Regions from separate parts of the Streptomyces nojiriensis genome, predicted to be linked through region 2. Evidence: riboswitches for the same ligand, from Rfam matches in the RefSeq annotation. Region 2 holds a riboswitch; the other holds the start of a gene.

Region 1 (7,572 bases), 1.3 Mb from region 2:
ACGGGCGGCCCCGGCGCCTGGCTGACCCCGCTGACGGCGCTGTTCGTCCACGGCAGCTGGCTGCATCTGCTCGGAAACATGCTCTTTCTGTACGTTTTCGGCGCGATGGCGGAGGAACGGATGGGCCGCCCGGCGTTCCTCGTCTTCTACCTCTGTACGGGGTACCTGGCGATGGCGGCGTACGCGGCGGCCAACGCGGGCTCCCCGCAGACGCTGGTCGGGGCCTCCGGTGCCATCTCGGCCGTACTGGGCGCCTTCCTCTTCCTGCTCCCGCGGGCGAGGGTGACGAGCCTGTTCCCGTTCCTCTTCTTCCTGCCGCTGCGGTTCCCGGCGTGGCTGGTGCTGCTGTTCTGGTTCGCCCTCCAGTGGGTGGCGGCGCAGCGGGCCGGCAGCGGGCCTGGAGTCGCCTATCTGGCCCATCTGGTGGGCTTCTCGCTCGGCTTCCTCTACGCGTGGGCCCGCTATCGGGGTACGACTAGAGTGAGGCGACCAGCGACGGCCACCGAGGGAGACAGCCAGCCGTGATCACCGCGATCGTGCTCATCAAGACCAGCGTGGACCGGATCCCCGAGATCGCCGAGTCCATCGCCGCCCTCGAGAACGTCAGCGAGGTCTACTCCGTCACGGGGACGTACGACCTGATCGCGCTGGTCCGCGTGGCCCGTCACGAGAACCTGGCGGACATCATCCCCGGCCGCATCAGCAAGATCCCGGGCGTCGAGGCGACGGACACCCACGTGGCCTTCCGCACGTACTCCCAGCACGACCTGGAAGCGGCGTTCGCGATCGGTCTCGACGCGTAACGCCTCCGGCACGGTCTGCCGGGTCCCCTGCGGGGTGCTCGGCTGTGTGCGGTGCTCGCGCCGTCTGCCGGGTCCCCTGCGGGGTGCTCGGCTGTGTGCGGTGCTCGCGCCGTCTGCCGGGCGCTGCCCGGACCCGCGCCTCAAACGCCGGCGAGGCTGAAAGTGCGGGCCTGTCGGTTCGGGTCGGTCCGTGGGGCCGCGCCGGGGTGTCTCCTCGGCTCGGCGCGTGCTGTGTGTCTCGGCTGTGCCCGGCGGTCGCGCCTCGTCCTGCGGGGACACCCCGCCACGTCCCCACTCCCCTTCCGCCGTCGAAGCCCTGCCGTGGGGCGGGGACACGCAGGAGGGTCCCCGCAGGACGAGGCGCGACCACGGCCGCCTGGCCGGGACGAGCCCGAACGCGCCGAGCCGAGGAGACCCTCGTGCGGGGCACCGCCCCACCCTTTGAAGCCCCGCCGGCGATTGAGGCGACCCACCTCGGCAGAGGAAGACGTGCCGCCGAGCCGTACACCGCCGAGCCGCCCGCAGGGCTACACGGCGGGGACGCAGCGGCCTTCCTCCGTGCGGTACTGCCACTTGGCTCCGGAGGTGACCAGTTCCTTCACGGCGCCGACGAAGCGCTCCACGTGCTCGTCGGGGGTCCCGGCGCCGAAGCTGACGCGGATGGCGTTGAGGGAGCGCTCGCCCGGGGCGGCCTCCGGGGCTCCGCATTCGCCCTGGGCCTGCGGCTCGCTGCCCAGCAGGGTGCGGACCAGCGGGTGGGCGCAGAACAGGCCGTCGCGTACGCCGATCCCGTACTCGGCGGACAGCGCGGCGGCGAAGTGGGAGCTGTTCCAGCCGTCCACCACGAAGGAGATGACGCCGACCCGGGGGGCGTCGTCCCCGAAGAGGGAGAGGATCCGGACCGCCGGGACCTCCGCCAGGCCTTCCCGGACCTTCTCGATGAGGTGCTGCTCGCGGGCGACGAGGTTCTCGAAGCCGGCCTCGGTCAGGGCCTTGCAGGCGGAGGCGATGGAGTAGACGCCGATGACGTTCGGGGAGCCGGCCTCGTGGCGGGCCGCGGTGGTGTGCCACTCGACGTCGACGCCGCCGTCCTCGCGCCGGGCCACCTTCCGGGAGGCGCCGCCGCCCGCGAGGTACGGGTCGGCCTGCTGGAGCCAGTCCGCGCGGCCGGCGAGCACGCCCGAGCCGAAGGGCGCGTAGAGCTTGTGCCCGGAGAAGGCGACCCAGTCGACGTCGAGCTCCTGCACGGAGACGGGGTGGTGCGGGGCCAGTTGGGCGGCGTCCAGCACGATGCGCGCGCCGTGGGCGTGCGCGGCGGCGGCGAGTTCCTTGACCGGCCACAGCTCGCCGGTGACGTTGGAGGCGCCGGTGACGCAGACCAGTGCCGGACCGTACGGGTCGCGGTCGGCGAGGGCCCGCTCCAGGGTGGCGACGGCCTCGGCCGGGGTGCGCGGTGCGTTGAGGTAGGTGACCTGGGCGTTCGTCCACGGCAGCAGCGAGGCGTGGTGCTCGGTCTCGAAGACGAACACCTGGCAGTCGGCGGGGAGTACGGCGGCGAGCAGGTTCAGCGAGTCGGTGGTGGACCGGGTGAAGACGACCTGGTCGGTGGGGCGGCAGTCGAGGAACTCGGCGACGGTGACCCGGCTCTGCTCGAAGAGGTCGGTGGAGAGCTGCGAGAGGTATCCGGCGCCGCGGTGCACGCTGCCGTAGTACGGGGCGTACGCGGCCACGTCGTCCCAGACGCGCTGCAGGGCGGGGGCGCTGGCCGCGTAGTCGAGGGCCGCGTAGGTGACCTCGCCGCCGGTGACGAGCGGGACGGTGACGTCCCGGCCGAGGACCGCGAGCGGCTCGGCACAGGCGGGGTCGACGGTGGTGGCGGTGGCGACGGCGGCGTTCAGGGATGCGGACATGGCGGTATCTCCCGGCAGGCAGGGCTGAATGGCTTCGGTGTGCCCGTACGCGGGTACGGCACTGCGGCCGTCCGGGGTACGGGAGGGTCCTCGGACCGCGCTGTGCGGGGGTACACGGAAGTGACCCTGATCCGAGGGTTGAAGTAGGGGCGGAGTCGCCCTATCGCATTCGCTTGCTCACGGAAAAAGCTCCTCGAGAAGACCAGGACCCCTGGTGTCGAGGGATCCGCGCTTGCCGTAGGCCTTGCTGCCTACGACCTGGTCATCACCCGGGGCACCCCGCCACGGAAGGAGGGTTGCCGGACAGCAAGCCGGGGCCTACACGCTGTCACTCGTGACCTGGTCAGCATCCTGCCACATGATCGCGCGTACGCAAGACCCCGGTCCGCATGGTGGACCGGGGTCGTCGTTTTCGCGCCGTTCCCGCTACGCGTTGCTGGCCGTCACCCAGCGCTCCAGGGCGGCCCGGGCCGCGCCCGAGTCGATGGACTCCGCCGCGCGGGCCATACCGGCGGCGATCTGCTCCTCCAGGCTGCCCGCGCCGGGGTCGAGGGCGGCCAGGGCCGCCGCCGAGTTCAGCAGGACGGCGTCGCGGACCGGGCCGGTCTCGCCGGCCAGCAGGCGGCGGGCCACGTCCGCGTTGTACGAGGGGTCCCCGCCGGCCAGGGCGGAGACGTCGACCAGGGAGATGCCCACGTCACGGGGGTCGAAGGCCTGCTCGGAGACCTTGCCGTCACGGACCCACCAGATGCGCGAGGTCGACGTCGTGGTCAGTTCGTCCAGGCCGTCGTCACCGCGGAAGACCAGCGCGGAGGAGCCCCGGTCGGCGAGCACGCCGGCGATGATCGGGGCCATCCGGGGGTCGGCCACGCCGGTCGCCTGGGCGCGCACCCGGGCCGGGTTGGTCAGCGGGCCCAGCGCGTTGAAGAAGGTCCGGATGCCCAGTTCCTTGCGGGCCGCGGCCACATGGCGCAGTGCCGGGTGGAACTTCACGGCGAAGCAGAAGGTGATGCCGGCCTCCTCGGCGACCTCCACGACCCGCTCCCGGCTCAGCTGGAGGTTCACTCCGAGCTTCTCCAGGACGTCCGAGGAGCCGCTCGCGGAGGACGCGGCCCGGTTGCCGTGCTTGACGACCTTGGCGCCGGTACCGGCCACCACGATGGCCGACATCGTGGAGATGTTCACCGTTTTGGCCCCGTCGCCGCCGGTGCCGACGATGTCCACCGTGCGGCCGGGCACCTCGATCAGGTTGGCGTGCGCGTACATCGCCCGTACGAGGCCGTTGATCTCCTCGACCGTCTCCCCCTTGGCCCGCAGCGCGACCGTGAAGCCGGCGATCTGGGCGTCGGTGGCCTCCCCCCGCATGATCCGGTCCATGGCCCAGGCGGTGTCCTCCGCGCGCAGGTCCTGGCCGGTCAGCAGAGCGTCGAGAAGGCCCGGCCAGCCACGGGCCGCCACGCTGTCGCCGCCTGCCGGGGTCGCAACGTTCATGGTCCGCTCCTGCTGTCGGTGGAGGATTCCACGCTTGATCGGTCAGGGTTCAGCCTATCCAGCCCCGGTTACGGCAAAGAGCCCCGTCCAGACACTGGACGGGGCTCTCGCCGTGGCGACACCAGGACTGACCGAAATCAGTCCCTCATGCGTTCAGACGGGGATCAGTGGTGGCCGTGGCCGGACTGGATCTCCTTGTATTCCTCCACCGTGGGCTTCGGAATCTGGTTGTTCTCGCCGTAGAAGCCCTTGCTGAGCTTCGCGCGCAGCTTCTCGGCGGCCTTCACCTTGCGCTCGACACCGTTCTCGTCGACCGTCGGGCCGATCTCGACCGGCTTGTACTGCTCGTGCGCGGTGAGCTTGTGCAGCTGACCCGCCGGGAGCGGCTCGTGGACCTCGACGAACTCACCGTGCGGCAGACGCTTGATGATGCCGGTCTCGCGACCGTGCAGCACCTTGTCGTGGTCCCGGCGCTGGAGGCCGAGGCAGATCCGCTTGGTGACGATGAAGGCGAGGACCGGGACGACGAAGAAGCCGATCCGGACGAACCAGGTGATCGAGTTGATCGACAGGTGGAAGTACTGGGCGAACATGTCGTTGCCGCCGCCGATGAGGAGCACGATGTACTCCGCGATCCAGGCGACACCGAAGGCCGTACGGGTCGGGACGTTGCGCGGGCGGTCCAGGATGTGGTGCTCGCGCTTGTCCCCGGTGACCCAGGACTCGATGAACGGCCAGACGGCGATCGCACCCAGCACCAGCGGGAAGAGCAGCAGCGGGATGAACACGCCCAGGACGAGCGTGTGGCCCCACAGGTTGATCTCCCAGCCGGGCATGGCTCGGATCAGGCCTTCCGGCATACCCATGTACCAGTCGGGCTGCGCACCGGTGGACACGTTGTCCGGGCGGTACGGGCCGAGCGCCCAGATCGGGTTGATCGAGGCGATCGCCGCGATGGCCGCGATGACACCGAAGACCAGGAAGAAGAAGCCTCCGGCCTTGGCCATGTAGACCGGCAGCAGCGGCATGCCGACGACGTTGTCGTTCGTCTTGCCGGGACCCGCGAACTGGGTGTGCTTGTGGTAGAAGACCAGGATCAGGTGGGCCACGAGCAGGCCCATCATGATGCCGGGCAGCAGCAGGATGTGCACCGAGTAGAACCGCGCGACGAAGTCGCCGCCCGGGAACTCCCCGCCGAACAGGAACATCGACAGGTACGTGCCGACGACCGGGACGGACAGGATGGCGCCCTGCATGAAGCGGACACCGGTACCCGAGAGCAGGTCGTCCGGCAGCGAGTAACCGGTGAAGCCGGTGAACATGCCGAGGACCAGCAGCAGGAAGCCGAAGATCCAGTTGACCTCACGCGGCTTGCGGAACGCGCCGGTGAAGAAGACGCGCATCATGTGCACGACCATGGCCGCGACGAAGATCAGCGCCGCCCAGTGGTGGATCTGACGGATCAGCAGGCCACCGCGGACGTCGAAGCTGATGTCCAGCGTCGAGGCGAAGGCCTCGGACATCATGACGCCCTGCATCGGCACGTACGAGCCGTGGTACACGACCTCGTTCATGCTCGGGTGGAAGAACAGCGTCAGGTACACACCCGTGAGGATGATGATGATGAAGCTGTAGAGGCAGATCTCACCGAGCATGAAGGACCAGTGGTCCGGGAAGATCTTGCGCATGTTGGCCTTGGCGAGGCTGTAGATGCCCAGGCGGCCGTCCGCCCAGTCCGCTACGCGCTCGCCGGCCGGCGCTTTGCGCTCGTTGTTGACGCTGGTGCTCATCCGCGCTCCCAGAATGCAGGACCGACGGGCTCTTCGAAGTCGCCGAGCGCTTCGAGGAAGCCTTCGTCATTCACGCCGATCCGCAGCTGCGGAAGCGCGTGACCGGCCGGGCCGAAGATGACACGGGCGCCGTCGGAGAGGTCGAAGGTGGACTGGTGGCACGGGCAGAGCACGTGGTGCGTCTGCTGCTCGTACAGGCTGATCGGGCAGCCGACGTGGGTGCAGATCTTGGAGTAGGCCACGATCCCGTCGTGGGACCACTCCAGTTCCTTCTTGTCCTTGATGTCTTCCGGCTGAATGCGGACGATCATCAGGGCGGCCTTGGCGATCTGGACCTGGAAGTCGTGCTGCTCCTCCTCCAGGCCTTCCGGCATGGCGAAGGTGAGCGAACCGACGAGGACGTCCTCGGGACGCAGCGGCTCCATCGTGTTCTGGTTGATGAGCAGCTTGCCCTTGGCCCACAGGGTCTTGCGCAGCTTGTCCTCGGGCAGCGGGCCCAGGTCGCGCATGATCATGACGGCGGACAGCGGCAGCATGGCCAGCGCGCCCAGCATCGTGTTGCGGATCAGGGGACGCCGGCCGATGCCGGACTCGTTCGCGCCGTCGGCGAAGTCCTGCAGGACCTGTGCCTTGACCTCCGGCGGAGCGGCGATCTCGTGGCGCTCGGCGGCGACCTCCACGTCGGACATCAGGGTGCGGGCCCAGTGGACCGCGCCCGCGCCGATGCAGAAGAGGGCCACGCCCAGGGTCATGCCCAGGGAGAAGTTGAGCGCGCTGACCTTCCCGATGGGGAAGATGTAGACGATCTTGTCGACCGGGAAGATCACGTAGGACGCGATGAAGCCGATCGTCGCCAGCATCGACAGGGTGAAGAGCATCGCGACGGTGCGCTCGGAGCGCTTCGCCGCCCGCTCGTCGATGTCCTGGATACGGGGCTTGTGGACCGGCAGGCCCGGGTCGGCGAACGGGTCGTCCGCGACCGCTACGCCGTGGTGGGCGTCGCCCTGCTCGCTCGGCAGGTGCTTGTCTTCGGGAATCTCTTGGCTACTCATGACTTCTTGGCCTTAGCGGTGTGGGCCGCGACCCAGACGGCGACAGCGATCAACGCACCCAGGGCGAAGATCCAGCCGAACAGACCCTCGGAGACGGGGCCGAGGCCACCGAGCTTCAGGCCGCCGGGGCTGGTCGACTTCTCGCCGTTGACGTTCTCCAGGTACGCGATGATGTCCTTCTTCTGCTTCTCCGGCATCGTGCTGTCGGGGAAGGAGGGCATGTTCTGCGGGCCGGTCTGCATGGCCTCGTAGATGTGCTTCGGCGAGACACCCTCAAGGTTGGGGGCGTACTTGCCGTTCGTCAGCGCGCCGCCTTCGCCGGTGAAGTTGTGGCACTGCGCGCAGTTGTTGCGGAAGAGCTCACCACCGTTGGCGATGTCGGCGCCCGCCGGGTCGTACTGCTTCGCGGTCGGCGTGATCGGACCGGCGCCGAGGGACGCGATGTACGCCGCCAGCTGGTCGATCTGCGCCTGGTCGTAGATGACGGGCTTCTTCGGCACCTGGGCGCCGGGCTGCTGGGCGGGCA
Region 2 (7,572 bases):
CCAGCTCCAGACCGAAGGTCTGGGACTCCTCGACGGTGATGACGCCTTCCTTGCCGACCTTGTCCATGGCCTCGGCGATGAGCTCGCCGATCTGGGTGTCGGCGGCGGAGATGGAGGCCGTCGAAGCGATCTGCTCCTTGGTCTCGACATCCTTCGCCTGGGCGAGCAGGGCGGCGGAGACGGCCTCGACGGCCTTCTCGATACCACGCTTGAGGGCCATCGGGTTGGCACCGGCGGCCACGTTGCGCAGGCCCTCGCGGACGAGCGCCTGGGCCAGCACGGTGGCGGTGGTCGTACCGTCGCCGGCGACGTCGTCCGTCTTCTTGGCGACTTCCTTGACCAGCTCGGCGCCGATCTTCTCGTACGGGTCCTCGAGCTCGATCTCCTTGGCGATGGACACACCATCGTTGGTGATCGTGGGGGCGCCCCACTTCTTCTCAAGGACGACGTTGCGACCCTTGGGGCCAAGGGTGACCTTGACGGCGTCGGCGAGCTGGTTCATCCCACGCTCGAGGCCGCGGCGGGCCTCCTCGTCGAACGCAATGATCTTGGCCATCTGAAGTGGTCCTCCCGGACAGCGGTGGATTGCTCCCAGGACCGCGCCCGCGCCCGCGACGGACGGCCTGCGTGCCCGGCGGTTCCTTCCCGCCGGACCCTGCGGGCCTCACCGACCCGGTCCTCGTTCAGTAGCACTCTCAACCGGAGAGTGCTAACGCCAATGATTAGCACTCGACCCCTCCGAGTGCAAGCGGCTTCGCGCATCACCCCGCTACTACCGGGCACACGGACGAGGGGCCCCCATCCCGTGTCCAGGATGTGGGCCCCTCGTGGTGTTCCAGGTCTTCGCCGAAGACTGTGCGTCGGTGGTCGATCGCTCCAGGACTAGCCGAGTGCGAGCTTGACCATGTCCGCCTGCGGACCCTTCTGGCCCTGCGAGATCTCGAACTCGACCCGCTGACCCTCTTCAAGGGTGCGGTACCCGTCCATCTGGATGGCGCTGTAGTGGACGAACACATCCGCACCACCGTCGACCGCGATGAAGCCGTAGCCCTTCTCCGCGTTGAACCACTTGACGGTGCCCTGAGCCATGCCTAACTCCCCTATTACTGGCCCTTGCGCAGGAACGCACTTCACGATCCCGGGTCAGAACTTGCGTCGGAACGCGTCGACCGAGGCTGAATGTATCTGCGCGGATGCTGTCTGCAACAGGTCAATCCGATGAGAATTCTGGACACCGAGAAACATTGAAATAGAGTGAAAATTTGCCATACTCCCGGGCAACTCGGGCCTGACATATCTCGCCAAAGCCCCATACCGCACTCGCATGTTGGCCCGATGTCGACCCTTGCGCGGCCCGTTCATATGCAGGGGGCAAGAACAGCGGAGGGGACTTCCCCAACCCTACCGTGCCCAATCAAGCAGAATTGCCCCCTCCGCTTTTAGCGGAGGGGGCAATTTCGGTTTGCGCGTGTCACCTGGGCGGCGACCCGGGAGAACCGGGAGAGATCCGGGGAATCAGCAACCGCCGGCGACGGCCGGGATGATCGAGACGCCGGCGCCGTCCGGCGTCGCCGCCTGCAGCCCGCCCTCGAAGCGCACGTCGTCGTCGTTGACGTAGACGTTGACGAAACGGCGCAGCTTGCCCTGGTCGTCCAGGACGCGCGCGGCGATGCCCGGGTGGTTCTTCTCCAGGGACTCGATGACCTCGGCGAGGGTCGCGCCCTCGGCCGGAACCTCGGCGACGCCGCCGGTGTAGGTGCGCAGGATGGTGGGGATGCGGACGTTGACGCTCATGGCGCTACTGCCTTTCCGGTAGGGCGGAGGAGAAGTGGTCAGGCCAGGCCGGCGGCGCGGAAGGCGTCCAGGCTGGGGCGGATGGTGGCGGTCTGCCCGCTGTCCGCGGCCACCGCCTCCAGGGTCTTGAGGCCGTCACCGGTGTTGAGGACGACGGTGGTCAGCGTCGGGTCGAGCTGCCCGTTGTCGATGAGCTTCTTCGTCACGCCGACGGTCACGCCGCCCGCGGTCTCGGCGAAGATGCCCTCGGTCTGCGCGAGGACCTTGATGGCCTCGACGACCTGCTCGTCGGTGACGTCCTCGACGAAACCGCCGGTGCGGCGGGCGATGTCCAGGACGTACGGGCCGTCCGCCGGGTTGCCGATGGCCAGCGACTTGGCGATGGTGTTCGGCTTCTGCGGGCGGACCACGTCGTGACCGGCCTTGAAGGCGGTGGACACCGGGGAGCAGCCCTCGGCCTGGGCGCCGAAGATCTTGTACGGCTTGTCCTCGACGAGGCCGAGCCTGATGAGCTCCTGCAGACCCTTGTCGATCTTCGTCAGCTGCGAGCCGGACGCGATCGGGATGACGATCTGGTCGGGCAGCTGCCAGCCGAGCTGCTCGCAGATCTCGTACGCGAGCGTCTTGGAGCCCTCGCCGTAGTACGGACGCAGGTTGACGTTGACGAAGCCCCAGCCCTCGCCCAGCGGGTCGCCGATGAGCTCGGAGCAGAAGCGGTTGACGTCGTCGTAGTTGCCCTCGATGCCGACCAGGTCGCCGCCGTACACACCGGCCATGACGACCTTGCCCTGCTCCAGGTCGTGCGGGATGAACACGCAGGAGCGGAAGCCGGCCCGCGCGGCCGCGGCGCCGACGGCGCCGGCCAGGTTGCCGGTCGAGGAGCAGGACAGGGTGGTGAAGCCGAAGGCGCGGGCGGCCTCGACGGCGATGGCCACGACGCGGTCCTTGAAGGAGTGCGTCGGGTTGCCGGAGTCGTCCTTGACGTAGAGCTTGCCGGTGATGCCCAGTTCCTTGGCCAGGTTGGCCGCGTCCACGAGCTTGGTGAAGCCGGGGTTCAGGCTGGGCTTGCCGGCCACGTCCGCGGGGACGGGCAGCAGCGGCGCGTAGCGCCAGATGTTGTTGGGGCCGGCCTCGATCGCGGCGCGCAGGGCCTCGGGGTCGCCGGTCGGCAGGTCGTAGGCGACTTCCAGCGGTCCGAAGCACTCGGCGCACGCGAAGATGGGGCCGAGCTCGAAACGGGTACCGCACTCGCGACAGGAAAGGCCGGTGGCAGGTCCGAGATCAACAGAGGTGGCGACAGTCTGTGCAGCCATGATGGCGAGGCCCTTTCTCCTCATCTTCCCCATGGCGCACTTCGCCATGAGACGGAATTGGCACCTTCCCTAGCCGGGGACCTCGCTGACGAGCGCTGACGCGCGATCGCGAGAACCGACTGGAGGGTTGCCGGGGCTTCAACGGGCCGTGTCCCTCTGCCCCTCTGGATGAGCGGTATGGCACCGGCACACGCGCTCTGTGGCGCGCCGGTGCGTTTGTACGCGGGGACCCCCGGCATGCGGTGGTCCTTCGCGTTGTTCAAGACTGTAACCGAAGGCCCGCGCGGTTGAGACAGGCGTCCGAACCGCGAGATGGATCACATAAGGGCGAATATCGCCGACACGCAGGGAGTGCTGAGGGTGCTGGAAGAGGTGGAGCGATGGCTGGCCGACCGCTCCTGGTCCGCCGCCGACCGACCGCTCGACCAGCTGCTCGACCGGAAACGGGCGGCCGGAACCACGGTCAGCGTCGTGCTGCCCGCACTGGACGAGGAGGCGACGGTCGGCGCGATCGTCGAAGTCATCCGGCGTGAGCTGATCGAGGGACTGCCGGTCCCCCTGGTGGACGAGCTGGTCGTCATCGACTCGGGCTCCGCCGACCGGACCGCGGAGATCGCGGCGAAGGCCGGGGCCCGGGTGGTGCACCGCGACGACATCCTGCCCCGCGTCCCGGCGCTGCCCGGCAAGGGGGAGGTGCTGTGGCGCTCGCTGCTGGCCACCGACGGGGACATCGTCTGCTTCGTCGACGCCGACCTGCGGGACTTCTCCGCCGCCTTCGTCTCCGGCATCGTCGGACCGCTGCTGACCGACCCCGACGTGCAGTTCGTCAAGGCGATGTACGACCGGCCGCTGGGGGACGCCCCGGGGCAGGGCGGCCGGGTCACCGAGCTGGTCGCCCGCCCGCTGCTCAACCTCCACTGGCCGCAGCTGGCCGGCTTCGTGCAGCCGCTGGGCGGCGAGTACGCCGTGCGCCGCTCCCTGCTGGAGCGGCTGCCGTTCCCCGTCGGCTACGGCGTCGAGCTGGGCCTGCTGGTCGACGCGCTGCACAGCGTCGGGCTGGACGCGCTGGCCCAGGTGGACGTGGGCGTGCGGGTCCACCGCCACCAGGACGGGCAGGCGCTGGGCCGGATGGCCGCGGCGATCTACCGCACCGCGCAGGTGCGGCTCTCGCGCGGGCACCTCGTACGGCCGGAGCTCACGCAGTTCGAGCGCGGGCCGGAGGGTTTCGTACCGCGGACGCATCCCGTGGACACGGAGGAGCGGCCGCCGATGGCGGGCATCGAGGAGTACGCGCTGCGTCGCGTGGCGTGAGCGAACGTACGGTTTGAGCGGGTGCGGGCCGGGCTAGGTTGGCCGCATGGCTTCCCAGGTGCTCGTCGCAGCGAACCGCGGCCCCCTCTCCTACGCCCTCGCCGAGGACGGGACGCTCAGCGCCCGGCGCGGCGGGGGCGGTCTCGTCTCCGGACTCTCCACGGCCCTCGCCGAGCAGCCGGACGCGCTGTGGATCTGTGCGGCGCTGTCGGACGCGGACCGGGAGGCGGTCCGCCGGGGCGTTGCCGAACCGGGCGTCCGGATGCTGGACATCGATCCCACGATGTACGACGACGCGTACAACGGCATCGCCAACTCTGTGCTGTGGTTCACACATCACCATCTGTACGACATCCCTCGCGAACCGGTCTTCGACGCCGGGTTCCGCCGGCAGTGGGAGTCGTACGAGCGCTACAACCAGGCCTTCGCCCAGGCCCTGGCCGAGGAGGCCGGGCAGGGCGCGCAGGTGCTGGTCCAGGACTACCACTTGGCGCTGGTGCCCGGGCTGCTGCGGGTGCTCCGCCCCGACCTGCGGATCGCGCACTTCACGCACACCCCGTGGGCCGCGCCCGGCTATCTCGCCATGCTGCCCGACACGGTCCGCGAGACCCTGCTGTGGGGCATGCTCGGCGCGGACGTGCTCGGCTTCCACACCGAGGCCTGGGCGGCCGAGTTCCTGGGATCGGCGCGGCTCGACGACGCGTGGGGGCGGTCGGAGGTGCGCGACGGCCCGGTGGTGGAGCACCGGCGGTACGCGGTGTGGCCCACCCGCACCACGCACGTGCGCGCGTACCCGCTGGGCGTGGACGGGGACGAACTGCGGGCGCTGGCGCACCGGCCTGCGGTGAACGCCAAGCTGGCGGAGCTGCGGGCGGAGGTCGACGGACTGCGGACGATCGTCCGCGTGGACCGCACGGAGCTGTCGAAGAACATCCTGCGCGGCCTGCTGGCGTACCGGGAACTGCTGACCGGGCGCCCGCAGTGGCGGGGCCGGGTGGTCCACCTGGCGTCGGCGTACCCGTCCCGGCAGGACCTGGCGGTGTACCGGGACTACACGGCCGCAGTGGCGGAGCTGGCGGCGGAGATCAACGCGGAGTTCGGCACGGAGGACTGGCAGCCGGTGCTGGTGTCGGTGAAGGACGACTTCGAACGCTCGCTGGCGGCGTACCGGCTGGCGGACGTGGCGCTGGTGAACCCGGTGCGGGACGGGATGAACCTGGTGGCGAAGGAGATCCCGGTGGTGTCGGAGGCGGGGTGCGTGCTGGTGCTGTCCACCGGGGCGGGGGCGTACGAGGAGCTCCGCCAGGACGCGCTGACGGTGAACCCGTACGACGTGACGGCGACGGCGGACGCGCTGCACGCTGCGCTGGCCATGCCGGTGGGTGAGCGGGCAGAACGCACCAAGCGCCTCGCGGCGGCGGCGACGTCCCTCCCCCCGACGGCCTGGTTCAGGGCCCAGCTCTCGGCCCTCGGCCCCTCCAGCCCCGCCGGCGTTTGAGGCGCGGGGGTCCGGGGGCCGGCCCCCGGCAGCGGCGCCGCTGCCGGGGCTCTGCCCCAGACCCCGCTCCTCAAACGCCGGAGGGGCTGAGATATCAGCGGCGGATGGCTTCGGCCAGGGCGGCCAGGAAGGCGGCTACCGGGCCCGGGCCGGGGAGGACCAGGTCGGCCCGCGCGGCGAGCTCGGGGACCTCCGCGGAGCCGCTGCACACCAGCAGCCCCGGCAGGCCGTCGGCCCGGCCCTTCTCGACCGCCGAGAACGCCGCCAGGTCGCCCAGGTCGTCGCCCGCGTACAGCACCGCCTCCGCGTCCCGCTCCGCCAGGAACTCGGTCAGGGCGACGCCCTTGTCCATGCCGGGCGGCCTCAGTTCCAGCACCGCCCGCCCCGGCTCGACCATCAGCCCGTGCCGCGCCGCGAGCTCCGCCAGCGGCTCCCGCAGCGCCGCGAAGGCCGCCGCCGGGTCCTGCGCCCGCCGGGTGTGCACGGCCAGCGCCCGGCCCTTCTCCTCGATCCAGGTGCCGCGCCAGGCCCCGATGGAGTCCAGGTACCCGGGCAGCTCCGCCCGGACCGCCGCCACCCCGGGGTGCTCGGCGGGCGCGTGGACGATGCCGCTGACGGCGTCCCACCGTTCGGCTCCGTAGTGGCCGAGGACGACCAGGTGCTGCAGGCCGGGGATTCCGGCGAAGCCCCCGTAGCGGACGGCGACGCCCGCCGGCCGGCCGGTGATGACGGCCACCGAGTCGACCTCGGGGGCGAGTGCGGACAGCGCCGGGACGGCTCCGGGATGGGCTCGGGCCTGGTCCGGGTCCGGGACGATGTCGGCGAGCGTGCCGTCGAAGTCCAGGGCGACCACGGACCGGCGGGGTACGCGGAGCAGGGCTTCGAGTCCCTCGCGTCCGGCTGCGGTGACGGGCATCGGCAGGTCGTGCGGATGACTCCCCATACGCACGACCCTAACGGCCGGGCGGTGCCACGGCTACGGCTATCGCCGGGCTCGCTGGGCCTCGCGGATCCTGCGCAGCCGGTTCACCGTGCCCGGGGCGTGGGCCAGGGCCCGCGGGTCGTCCATCAGTGCGTTGAGCAACTGGTAGTAGCGGACGGGGGTCATCCCCAGCCCTTCCCGGATGGCCCGTTCCTTGGCTCCGGGCCCGGGCCAGGTGCGTCCCTCGTACGCGAGCACCGCGGCCTCCGTGGCCGTCAGCTGCCCCTCGTCCGTCATACCGCCAGATTAACGCCGCGCTCTGACACCCGGCCCGCCGCCACCGGTCAGCGCGGATCCGCCGCCCGGGCGGCCGTGGCGATCTGCTCCAGCACCTTCGCGGGCTGCCCGCCCGGCTGGACGGTCTTGCCGATGTTCTGCTTGATGTCCTCGCTGACGCCCGCCCAGGACTTCTTGCCGACCGGGTACAGCCGGGAGCTGGGCAGTGCCGTCAGGAAGGGCTTCAGCTGCGGGGCCGAGCCGCCCGTGGCGGCCTGCTTGGCCTGGTAGCCGCTGGTGGTGGCGGGCAGCAGGTCGTACTTCTCGGTGAAGGCCGTCACGTTCTTCGGCTGGTACAGGAAGTCCAGGAACTTGCCGGACTCCTGGCGGTGGCCGTTCTTGAAGGCCATGACCCAGTCCGCGACGCCCATCGCGGGCTGGTCGCTGCCGTCGGAGGT

The links. Region 2 has a riboswitch for S-adenosylmethionine ahead of thrC (threonine synthase). Riboswitches for the same ligand answer to the same signal wherever they lie in the genome.
Region 1: linked by a shared signal. The riboswitch ahead of JYK04_RS14035 (aminotransferase class V-fold PLP-dependent enzyme) and the one ahead of thrC (threonine synthase) in region 2 are both predicted to bind S-adenosylmethionine.

The regions. Positions count from the first base shown of each region.
Region 1 is NZ_CP071139.1:3,005,459-3,013,030, forward strand. Features, by position in the region: gene JYK04_RS14025 (rhomboid family intramembrane serine protease) at 1-525, shown strand, start outside; gene JYK04_RS14030 (Lrp/AsnC family transcriptional regulator) at 522-803, shown strand; gene JYK04_RS14035 (aminotransferase class V-fold PLP-dependent enzyme) at 1,331-2,713, opposite strand; SAM riboswitch class IV at 2,937-3,053, opposite strand; gene trpD (anthranilate phosphoribosyltransferase) at 3,140-4,204, opposite strand; gene qcrB (cytochrome bc1 complex cytochrome b subunit) at 4,369-5,994, opposite strand; gene qcrA (cytochrome bc1 complex Rieske iron-sulfur subunit) at 5,991-7,046, opposite strand; gene qcrC (cytochrome bc1 complex diheme cytochrome c subunit) at 7,043-7,572, opposite strand, start outside.
Region 2 is NZ_CP071139.1:4,320,589-4,328,160, forward strand. Features, by position in the region: gene groL (chaperonin GroEL) at 1-556, opposite strand, end outside; gene JYK04_RS20010 (cold-shock protein) at 883-1,089, opposite strand; gene JYK04_RS20015 (MoaD/ThiS family protein) at 1,516-1,794, opposite strand; gene thrC (threonine synthase) at 1,833-3,107, opposite strand; SAM riboswitch class I at 3,125-3,282, opposite strand; gene JYK04_RS20025 (glucosyl-3-phosphoglycerate synthase) at 3,468-4,418, shown strand; gene JYK04_RS20030 (alpha,alpha-trehalose-phosphate synthase (UDP-forming)) at 4,465-5,916, shown strand; gene otsB (trehalose-phosphatase) at 6,011-6,859, opposite strand; gene JYK04_RS20040 (DUF3263 domain-containing protein) at 6,899-7,135, opposite strand; gene JYK04_RS20045 (extracellular solute-binding protein) at 7,183-7,572, opposite strand, start outside.